One region of the Cellulomonas sp. P22 genome, then DNA from elsewhere that is predicted to be linked to it. Evidence: riboswitches for the same ligand, from Rfam matches in the RefSeq annotation. Region 1 holds a riboswitch; the other holds the start of a gene.
The links. A riboswitch is a leader RNA that binds a small molecule or an ion and turns the genes downstream of it on or off. The one in region 1 is predicted to bind S-adenosylmethionine.
Positions count from the first base shown of each region.

Region 2: another riboswitch for S-adenosylmethionine. It lies ahead of ACGIF2_RS06845 (NADPH-dependent FMN reductase); the one in region 1 lies ahead of ACGIF2_RS11785 (LLM class flavin-dependent oxidoreductase).

Region 1 is NZ_JBISBW010000008.1:177,087-181,542, reverse strand. It holds gene ACGIF2_RS11790 (NtaA/DmoA family FMN-dependent monooxygenase) at 1-864, opposite strand, end outside; gene ACGIF2_RS11785 (LLM class flavin-dependent oxidoreductase) at 918-2,096, opposite strand; SAM riboswitch class I at 2,345-2,445, opposite strand; gene ACGIF2_RS11780 (LLM class flavin-dependent oxidoreductase) at 2,643-3,707, shown strand; gene ACGIF2_RS11775 (GNAT family N-acetyltransferase) at 3,727-4,456, opposite strand, start outside.
Region 2 is NZ_JBISBW010000006.1:55,557-60,012, forward strand. It holds gene cysS (cysteine--tRNA ligase) at 1-363, shown strand, start outside; gene rlmB (23S rRNA (guanosine(2251)-2'-O)-methyltransferase RlmB) at 363-1,388, shown strand; gene ACGIF2_RS06840 (flavin reductase family protein) at 1,490-2,020, opposite strand; gene ACGIF2_RS06845 (NADPH-dependent FMN reductase) at 2,017-2,604, opposite strand; SAM riboswitch class IV at 2,647-2,785, opposite strand; gene ACGIF2_RS06850 (LLM class flavin-dependent oxidoreductase) at 3,364-4,456, shown strand, end outside.

The sequences.
Region 1 (4,456 bases):
CTCGGCATCGGCCGGGGTGTCGCCCAGCACGAAGCTGGCCCCGGGCAGGATCTTGAGGTCGTCGGGGCTCCGGCCGTACCGCGCGAGCCGACCCTTCACGTCGGCGTAGAACGCGCGCCCGTCCTCGAGGCCGCCGTGCCGGGAGAACACGGCGTCGGCCACCTGGGCGGCGAGCTCGCGGCCGCCGTCCGAGTCGCCAGCCTGGATGATCACGGGGTGACCCTGGGGCGGGCGCGGCAGCGTCGGGCGGGCCTCGATGTCGACGAGCCGGCCGCCCGTGCGCACGAGCCCCACGGATCGCTCCCGCACGTAGGTGCCCGAGACGGGGTCGGCGAGCACCGCGTCGGGCGCCCACGCGTCCCACAGGGCCCGCGCCGTGTCGACCACCTCGCGGGCCCGTTCGTAGCGGTCCGCGTGGTCCAGGTAGCCGCCGCGGCGGAAGTTCGCGCCGTGGAACGCGTCCGACGACGTGACCACGTTCCACGCCGCCCGTCCGGCCGAGAGGTGGTCGAGGGTCGCGAACTGGCGCGCGAGCTCGTACGGCTCGTTGAACGTCGCGTTGATCGTGCCCGCGAGGCCGAGCCGGGTCGTGATCCCCGCGAGCGCGGCGAGCACCGTGTACGTGTCCGGGCGGCCGACCACGTCGTGCTCGATGATCTGCCCGCGCTGCTCACGCAGCCGCAGCCCTTCGGCGAGGAAGAGGAAGTCGAACAGCCCGCGCTCGGCGGTGCGGGCCAGGTGCTCGAACGACGCGAACGACGACTGCGTCCCGGGCTGGTGCGACGGGTCGGTCCACACGGTGTGGTGGTTGACGCCCGGGAAGTGGGCGGCGAGGTGGATCTGCTTCGGGTGCTGCTGCGGCATGAGAGGTCCTTCTCTGCTCGACGAGGTCGGCGACGGCGGGACGGCGGGGTGGTTCAGCGGGCCGTGGCGTAGCGGCTCGAGGGGCGGGCGAGACCGAACGCGTCGCGCAGCGTGCGGGGCGTGTCCGCGGCATCGGTGGGGTGCGCCGCGAGCCGCCCGCGGGCCCGCAGCAGGGGTGCGAGCTGCTCGGTGAGCAGCGCCACGTCGCCGACCTGCGCGAGCGGGGCCAGCACCAGACCGTCGGCGCCCGTGAGGTCCACGAGGTCGGCGAGCGCCTCCGCGGCCCGGGGCGCCCCGGCGACGACCGCGAGGCCGCGCGGGGACCACGGCCGCCCGGCCAGGGTGTCGAGCTCAGCGAGGCGCCGGGCTGCGGCTGGGTCGTCGACCGCGAGCAGGACCTCGACGTCCAGCAGCACGTGCACGGCCTGGGCCTCGCGCCCGGCGGCGGCCACCGCCGCGCGGACCTGCGCCACGCGCGCGGTCGCCCCCGCCACGTCGCGGGCCGCGACCCGGATCACGTCGGCACGGGCCGCGGCGAGGCTCAGCGCCTCGGGCACGTCACCGCGCACCACGACGATCGGCTGGCCCTGCGGCGAGCGGGGCGTGATCGACGCCCCGGCCACCGAGAACGTCGCCCCCGTGAAGTCGGCGCCGTGGATGCGCGTGCGGTCCACGTACCGGTCGGTCGCTGCGTCGAGCACGATCGCGTCGTCCTCCCACGAGTCCCACAACCGGCTGACGACCTCGACCACGTCGGCGGCCTCGTCCCACTGGGCCGCCGACGAGCGCGCCGTCCGGCCGTGGAACTGGGCCGCCTGCACGTCGCCACCGCCCGTTCCGGCGGGGGCCGCGACGTCGACCTGCCAACCGGCACGTCCGTCGCTCACGTGGTCGAGCGTCGTGATCGCCTTGCTCACGTGGAACGGCTCGGCGTACGAGACGGGCACCACCGGGACGAGCCCGACCTGGTGGGTCAGGGGCCCGAGCAGCGCGGCGAGGCCGGTCGCGTCGAGCCGCGCCTGGACCGTGCCGGGCACGCCGTCCGGCGGGGCCACCGAGTCGGCGAGCACCACGAACGTGGCCCCCGCGCGCTCGACGGCCCGCACCAGGCGAACCCAGTGGGCCGCGGTGAGGAGCCCTTCGGCATCGGCGTCGGGCAGCCGCCACGCCGCCGGGTGACGGCCGGCGCCCTCGAGCTCGACGGCCAGGTGGAACGGACGGGTCTGGGACATGGGCACCCCTGGATGAGGACGCCGCGCGCACCGCGCGACGGTGACGGAGGACGGCACGGCGGGACCGGGCCGGAAGGAGGGGGCACGCGGGTGCCGGACGACGCCGGATCGCCTCGGGCCACGCCGACGACGGCGGGCGCGAGGGGCGTCAGGGAGAGGTCAGCGCTGCGCCCGCACGAGCGGGCGGCCGGACGTCAGGCGCGACAACAGCGACAGCGGCGTGTGCTGCTCGGGTGACGCACGGTGGACCTCCATCGGTCCTGGCGGAAGCACCTGCACCCGCCGCGGGAGCGGTGGGAGGTTGCTGCGACGTCGACGAGCCAGGTCTCTCGGTCGCTCTGGATGGGCACCGAGCAGCCTAGGAAGGCGTTCGCGGGATGACCAGCCCACATCCGACATCCGAGACGTCCCGGGCGCGGGCGGCGTGGCGGGCGGGCCGCCGTGCACCGAGGCTGGACCTGAGGGGCACGGGACGGATCGAGCGGACCGCCACCGCCGCTCCGGCACTGCGGGCACTGGAAGAGAGCTGCGGGCACTGGAGGAGACATGGGCATCGAGCTCGGCATCGACACGTTCGGGGACGTCACGCAGGGTGCGGACGGCACGCTGCTGAGCCAGGCTCAGGTGATCCGCAACGTGGTCGAGCAAGGGGTGGTCGCCGATCAGGTGGGGCTCGACGCCGTGGGGGTCGGGGAGCACCACCGGGACGACTTCGCGATCTCGGCACCCGACGTGGTGCTCGCAGCGATCGCTGCCCGCACCACGCGCGTGCGGCTCGGCTCGGCTGTCACCGTGCTGTCCTCGGACGACCCCGTGCGCGTCTTCGAGCGGTTCTCCACGCTCGACGCGATCTCCGCCGGGCGCGCCGAGGTCACGGTGGGGCGCGGCTCGTTCACCGAGTCGTTCCCGCTGTTCGGGCTCGACCTGGCGCAGTACGAGGTGCTGTTCGACGAGAAGCTCGACCTGTTCACGCACCTGCTCGCGGGTGGCCCGGTCACGTGGTCGGGGACCACCCGCCCCGCGCTGCGCGACCAGCACGTGCACCCGCCGGTCGAGCACGGGCGGCTGCGCACGTGGGTGGGCGTGGGCGGCAGCCCCGAGTCCGTGGTGCGCGCGGCGCGCTACGGACTGCCGCTCATGCTCGCGATCATCGGCGGCGAGCCGGCCCGGTTCCGACCGTTCGTCGACCTCTACCACCGGGCGCTGGCCGAGCTCGGCACCGGCCCGGGGCTCGTGGGCCAGCACTCCCCCGGTCACGTCGCGGCGACCGACGACGAGGCGCTCGACCAGCTCTGGCCGCACTACCGCACGTACGTCGGGCGCATCGGGCGCGAGCGGGGCTGGCCGCCGCCCACCCGCGAGGCGTTCCAGGAGGCTGCCGGACCCGACGGCGCGCTGTACGCGGGCTCGCCGACCACCGTCGCCGCGAAGATCGTGCGCTCGGCGCGGATCCTCGGCCTCGACCGGTTCGACCTCAAGATCTCTCAGGGCGCCCTGCCGCACGAGCACACGGTGCGGGCGATCGAGCTGTACGGCTCGGTCGTCGCCCCGCTCGTGCGCACCGCGCTCGACGGTCCTGAGCAGGAGCCGTCGGATGCGCCCGCCGGCTGAGCCGCCGCGGGCTCGAGGGCTAGAGCGGCTTCGCGAAGCAGAGCGTCAGCTGGTCGCCCACGTACGGGCCGAACGGCGCGACGGGCCGGTAGCCGACCGCCGCGTACAGGCCGACGGCCTCGGGCTGGCGGATGCCGGTCTGCAGCACGACGCTCGTCAGCCCGCGGGCACGGGCGTCGTCCTCGATCGCGATCAGCAGCGCGCGGGCGACCCCCGACCCCCGCGCGGAGTCGTCGACGAAGACCTTCTTGAGCTCGCCCGAACCCGCCGGGTACCCGTCCCGGGCGGCGCGCAGCGAGGCGCAGCCCACCGGCCGGCCGTCCAGGCGGGCCACGACCGTGGTGAGCACCCCGTCACCCTGGCGCTCGTCGTCCACGTCGGGGCCACCCTCGGCCTCGACGAGGTCCACGACCTCCGGGTAGCGCACCGTCGTGTCGGTCCACATCGAGCGCCGCAGCTCGCGCGCCTCCGCGTCGTCCCACGCGACCCTGGCGAGCGTGACCACCCCGGCGTCGGACCCGGCCTCGCGCGCGGAGCGTTCCCGCGGCTGGGCCCGCAGGTCCTTGGCGAAGCACCGGGACTCCACGACACCCACGTACTCGCCGAAGTTCTCGGTCGCGACGTACCCCGCCCGCACGTACAGCCCGATCGCCTCGGGCTGCAGCACGCCCGTCTCGAGGATCAGCCGGCGCCAGCCGCGCTCGCGGGCCAGCCGCTCGAGCTCGGTGAGCACCGTGCGCGAGTTGCCG
Region 2 (4,456 bases), on a different contig from region 1:
GTGCCCGCCGCGCTCGCTGTGGTGCACGAGCACCTGCGCGCCGGCAACAGCGCGCTCGCCGCGCACGACCTGACCGCCGTCCGGACCGAGCTCGTCGCCGTGCGCGCGATGCTCGATGTCCTGGGGCTCGACCCGGCGGGGCCGCAGTGGCGCCGCCAGGGCGACGACCGCGGAATCTCGGCAGCGCTCGACGCGCTCGTCACCGCAGAGATCGCCGCCCGCTCCGAAGCACGCGCAGCGCGTGACTTCGCCACCTCCGACGCGATCCGGGACCGGCTCGCCGCCGCCGGCATCCTCGTCGAGGACTCCGCGACCGGCACCCGCTGGTCGCTCGCGCACCGCAGTGATGAGGACGAGATCTGATGTCAGGAAACTCGCAGCGCCGGGGCGCCACGCGCAAGCCCGGGTCGAAGAAGGGCGCCCAGGTCGGCTCGGGCGGTCAGAACCGCCAGGGCCTCGAGGGTCGCGGACCCACGCCCAAGGCCGTGGAGCGCCCGCACCACCCGGCCGCGAAGCGCAAGGCTGCCGCCGAGCGCCGCACCGTGACGGGCACCGCCCGTGACGGGGCGCCCGCCCGCATCGGTCGGACGTCGCGCAGCGCCCCCGGCAAGCGCGGCACCAAGGGTGTCAGCGCGACCCACGAGATGGTCAACGGCCGCAACTCCGTGCTCGAGGCGCTGCGCGCCGAGATCCCCGTCTCGACCGTGTACATCGCCTCGCGCCTCGAGGCCGACGACCGCACCCGCGAGATCCTGCAGATCGCGACGGGGCGCGGCTACCCGCTGCTCGAGGTCACCAAGCCCGAGCTCGACCGGCTGACCGACGGCTCGGTGCACCAGGGCGTGGCGATCCAGGTGCCGCCGTACGAGTACGGCGACGCCGACGACGTGCTCGACGCCGCGGCGCGGGCGGACCAGGCGCCGCTGATCGTGGCGCTGGACGGCGTCACCGACCCGCGCAACCTCGGTGCGGTGCTGCGATCGGCCGGCGCGTTCGGCGCGCACGGTGTCGTCGTGCCCGAGCGCCGCTCGGCCGGGGTCACGGCCTCCGCCTGGAAGGTGTCCGCCGGTGCGGCCGCCCGCGTCCCGGTCTCGCGTGTCACGAACCTCACCCGCACGCTCGAGGCCTACCGCAAGGCCGGGTGCTTCATCGTGGGTCTCGACGGCGGCGGCGACACCCCCGTCGGCGACCTGCCGTTCGCGGCCGACCCGCTCGTGATCGTGATCGGCTCCGAGGGCAAGGGGATCTCCCGTCTGGTGCGCGAGCACTGCGACGCGATCGTCTCGATCCCGATCATGTCCTCGGTCGAGTCGCTCAACGCCGGCGTGGCCGCCGGGATCGCGCTGTACGAGGTCGCCCGCCAGCGCGCGGAGGCCGCCGGGGCCTGACGACCCCGACCTGCACGTCCGACGCGGAGCGCGGCGCCCCTGAGGTGCCGCGCTCCGCGTGCGTCCGGGCGACGTCGGCGTGGCGACCGGGTCGTGGCCGGTCAGATCTCGTAGTGGTCACCCAGCTGCGTGTACGCGCGGTCGTGGTAGACGAGCGGGGTGCCCTGCGTGCTCGTGTCGGACGCGAGCGCGTGCACGGTGACGAGGTAGCTGTCGCCCACGGCGATGCGCTCGAGCACCCGGCCGTGCACCCACGTGAGCGTGCCGAGCAGCACCGGCTCGCCGCCCGCGAGCAGCACGTGCGCGGTGCCCGCGAACCGGTCGACGCCGTGCGTCGCGAAGCGCACCGAGAGGTCCGCCTGGCCGTGGCCGAGGAAGTTCACCACGACCGTCTCGGCAGACGCGAGCGCGGGCCAGCTCGACGAGGTCGACGCGACCGAGAACGCGAGCACCGGGGGAGCGGCCGAGACCGAGATGACCGACGTCGCGGTGAACCCGACGGGTCGTCCCGTGGCGGGGTCGGCGAGCGTGATCACAGCGACCCCCGCCGGGTGGCGGCGGAAGACCCGCTTGTACTCGTCGGGCGTCAGCTGGGTCACCGGGCCGACCCGGGCCGGTGCGTCGGCGGTCACGCGTCCACCCCCACCGCTCGGGCGAGCTGGTCGCCGTGGGTGTCGACCCACGCGGTGACGACGGCGTCGAGCCCCCTGAGCTGGGACTCGGTGAGCGCCAGGGTGCGCGTCGGGACGATCGCGCCGAGCTCGACGAGCAGCGGGCGCAGGTGCACCTCGCCCGCGAGGGCGTGCGACGGGTTGCCCGAGACCACGAGCGGGACCACGACGAGCCCGCGCAGGCCGTCCGCCCCGTACAGGTCGAGGAACGCCTTGAGCAGGCCCGTGTAGCTGGCCTTGTAGACGGGCGTCGCGACGACGGCGACCCGGGCCGTGGCGAGCCGGTCGAGCGCGGCGTCGGCCGTGGGGTGCGCGGCGGCGAAGAGCTCGGGGGCCAGATCGGCCAGGTCGAGCGTCGGCGCGACGTCGAGACCCAGCCGGGTGGCGATCGCCCGGGCCGCGGACTCCGCGGCGGTCCGGGTGCGGGAGCCGGCACGGGGGTTCCCGACGACGGTCGCCACCCGGGTCGACCGGGCGGTCCGGCCGGGCGGTCCGTCGGGGGTCGGGGTGGTGGCAGCGGGCGTCGAGACGCTGGGAGCGGTCATGGTGGGTCCTCGGAGGTGGGCGACCGTGACGGCCGCCGATGTCGATCACGCTTGCCGTGCCCCTCAGCACGACCAGGTCGTCACCCGGAGCACCCCGCCGTGACACGTGGGGGTTGCTGACCAGCGAGCCGGGGCTGTGCTCGGACGGGTTCGACCCGGACGAGCGCTGGTGCTCAAGACCTGTCGAAGTTGTAGCACGGGCCGCCGAGACCCCGCGACCGGTGTCTCACGGCGTGACCGATATCGCCACATCTGTTGACGCGCTCGAGACCTTCGGCCTAGGTTCCGAGGCGTGAGCACCGACACGAACCACCGCCACGGGCCGAGCGACCTGCTCCTCGCCGCCGTCGCGCCCTGTCGCTGTTGTTGATGCTCGTCTGCTGATCTTCGGACCGGCAGGCGGGGTCCCGGTCCCGCACGCGCCTGGATCCCCGCCCGACGACGGCTCACACCCTCCCCGTCCCAGCGCCTGAGCGCGTCCGTGGACGGGCGAGCCGACGGCACGCCCCTCCGAGACGGCTCCCTCGGCCCCCGCGCCCGCCGCACGCACGGCCGGCGCCACCGAGCACCCCGCGCCCCGACCACGACCGGTCGGCAGGCAGCGGGCTCCGCATCCCCGCACCCGAGCCGCCGCACCCGTGTGCCCTGCCCGGGCCGCGACCACCCGCGCGCCGGCGTCGGGCCGGTCGGTGCCGTCCTGGCCGATCCCCGACACCCGCGCCCCGCGCACCGCCCCGTCGGCGGTGGAGGAGACCACCCATGTCGTACCCACCTGTCCCGTTGTCCGTGCTGGACCTGAGCCCGGTGTCGTCGGGCAGCTCGTCGCCCGAGGCGCTGCGGCACACCCTCGACCTGGCGCGGGCGACCGAGCGTGCCGGCTACCGCCGGTACTGGCTCGCCGAGCACCACCTCAACCCGGGGGTCGCGGGCGCCAGCCCCGCCGTGCTCGCCGCCTTCGTGGCCGCGGCCACCACCACGATCCGGGTCGGGTCCGCCGCCGTGATCCTGGGCAACTACTCGCCGCTGCAGGTGGCCGAGCAGTGGGGCACGATCGCCGCCCTGCACCCCGGCCGGGTCGACCTCGGCATCGGGCGCTCGGGGGTGCCGAGGCGCGACCCGTCGGCGGAGCGCGGGGTCGCCCCCGCGGAGCAGACGCCTCCCGCACCGGTCGCCGCGGGGGACGGTGCCCCGACCGGCACGAGGGTGGTCGACGGCGTCGTGATCCCGCCCGTCGGGCCGCAGCGCTACGACCCGGCGCGGCTCGCGCTCCAGGCGCGGCTGCTGGGGCGTGCCCCCGGCGACGGCGAGGGCTTCGGTGCCGACGTGCGCGACATCCTCGACTTCTTCGCGGGCACCTACCGGTCGCCCGACGGGCAGGCCGTGGCTGTGACACCCGCCCAGGGGGCTGACGTGCAGCTGTGGGTGCACGGGTCGAGCGCCGGACCGAGCGCGAGCCTCGCGGGCGAGCTCGGGCTGCCCTACGGCGCGAACTACCACGTCGCCCCGGCTACGCTGCAGGAGTCGGTCGCCGCCTACCGGGACGCGTTCGTCCCGTCGCAGGCCTACGCCGCGCCGTACGTCATCGTCTCGGTCGACGTGGTCGTGGGCGAGGACGACGCGCAGGCCCGCCGTCTCGCCGCAGGCTACGGGCCCTGGGTCCGCTCGATCCGCGGCGGCCACGGTGCGATCCCGTTCCCGGACGGCGCCGAGGCGGCGCGTCTGCGTGACGGCTGGACGGCCGAGGACCACGCGTCGGTGCAGGACCGGGTCGAGACCCAGCTCGTCGGGTCGCCCGCGACGGTCGTCGAGCGGCTCGCGGCGCTGCAGCGGCTCACGGCCGCCGACGAGCTGC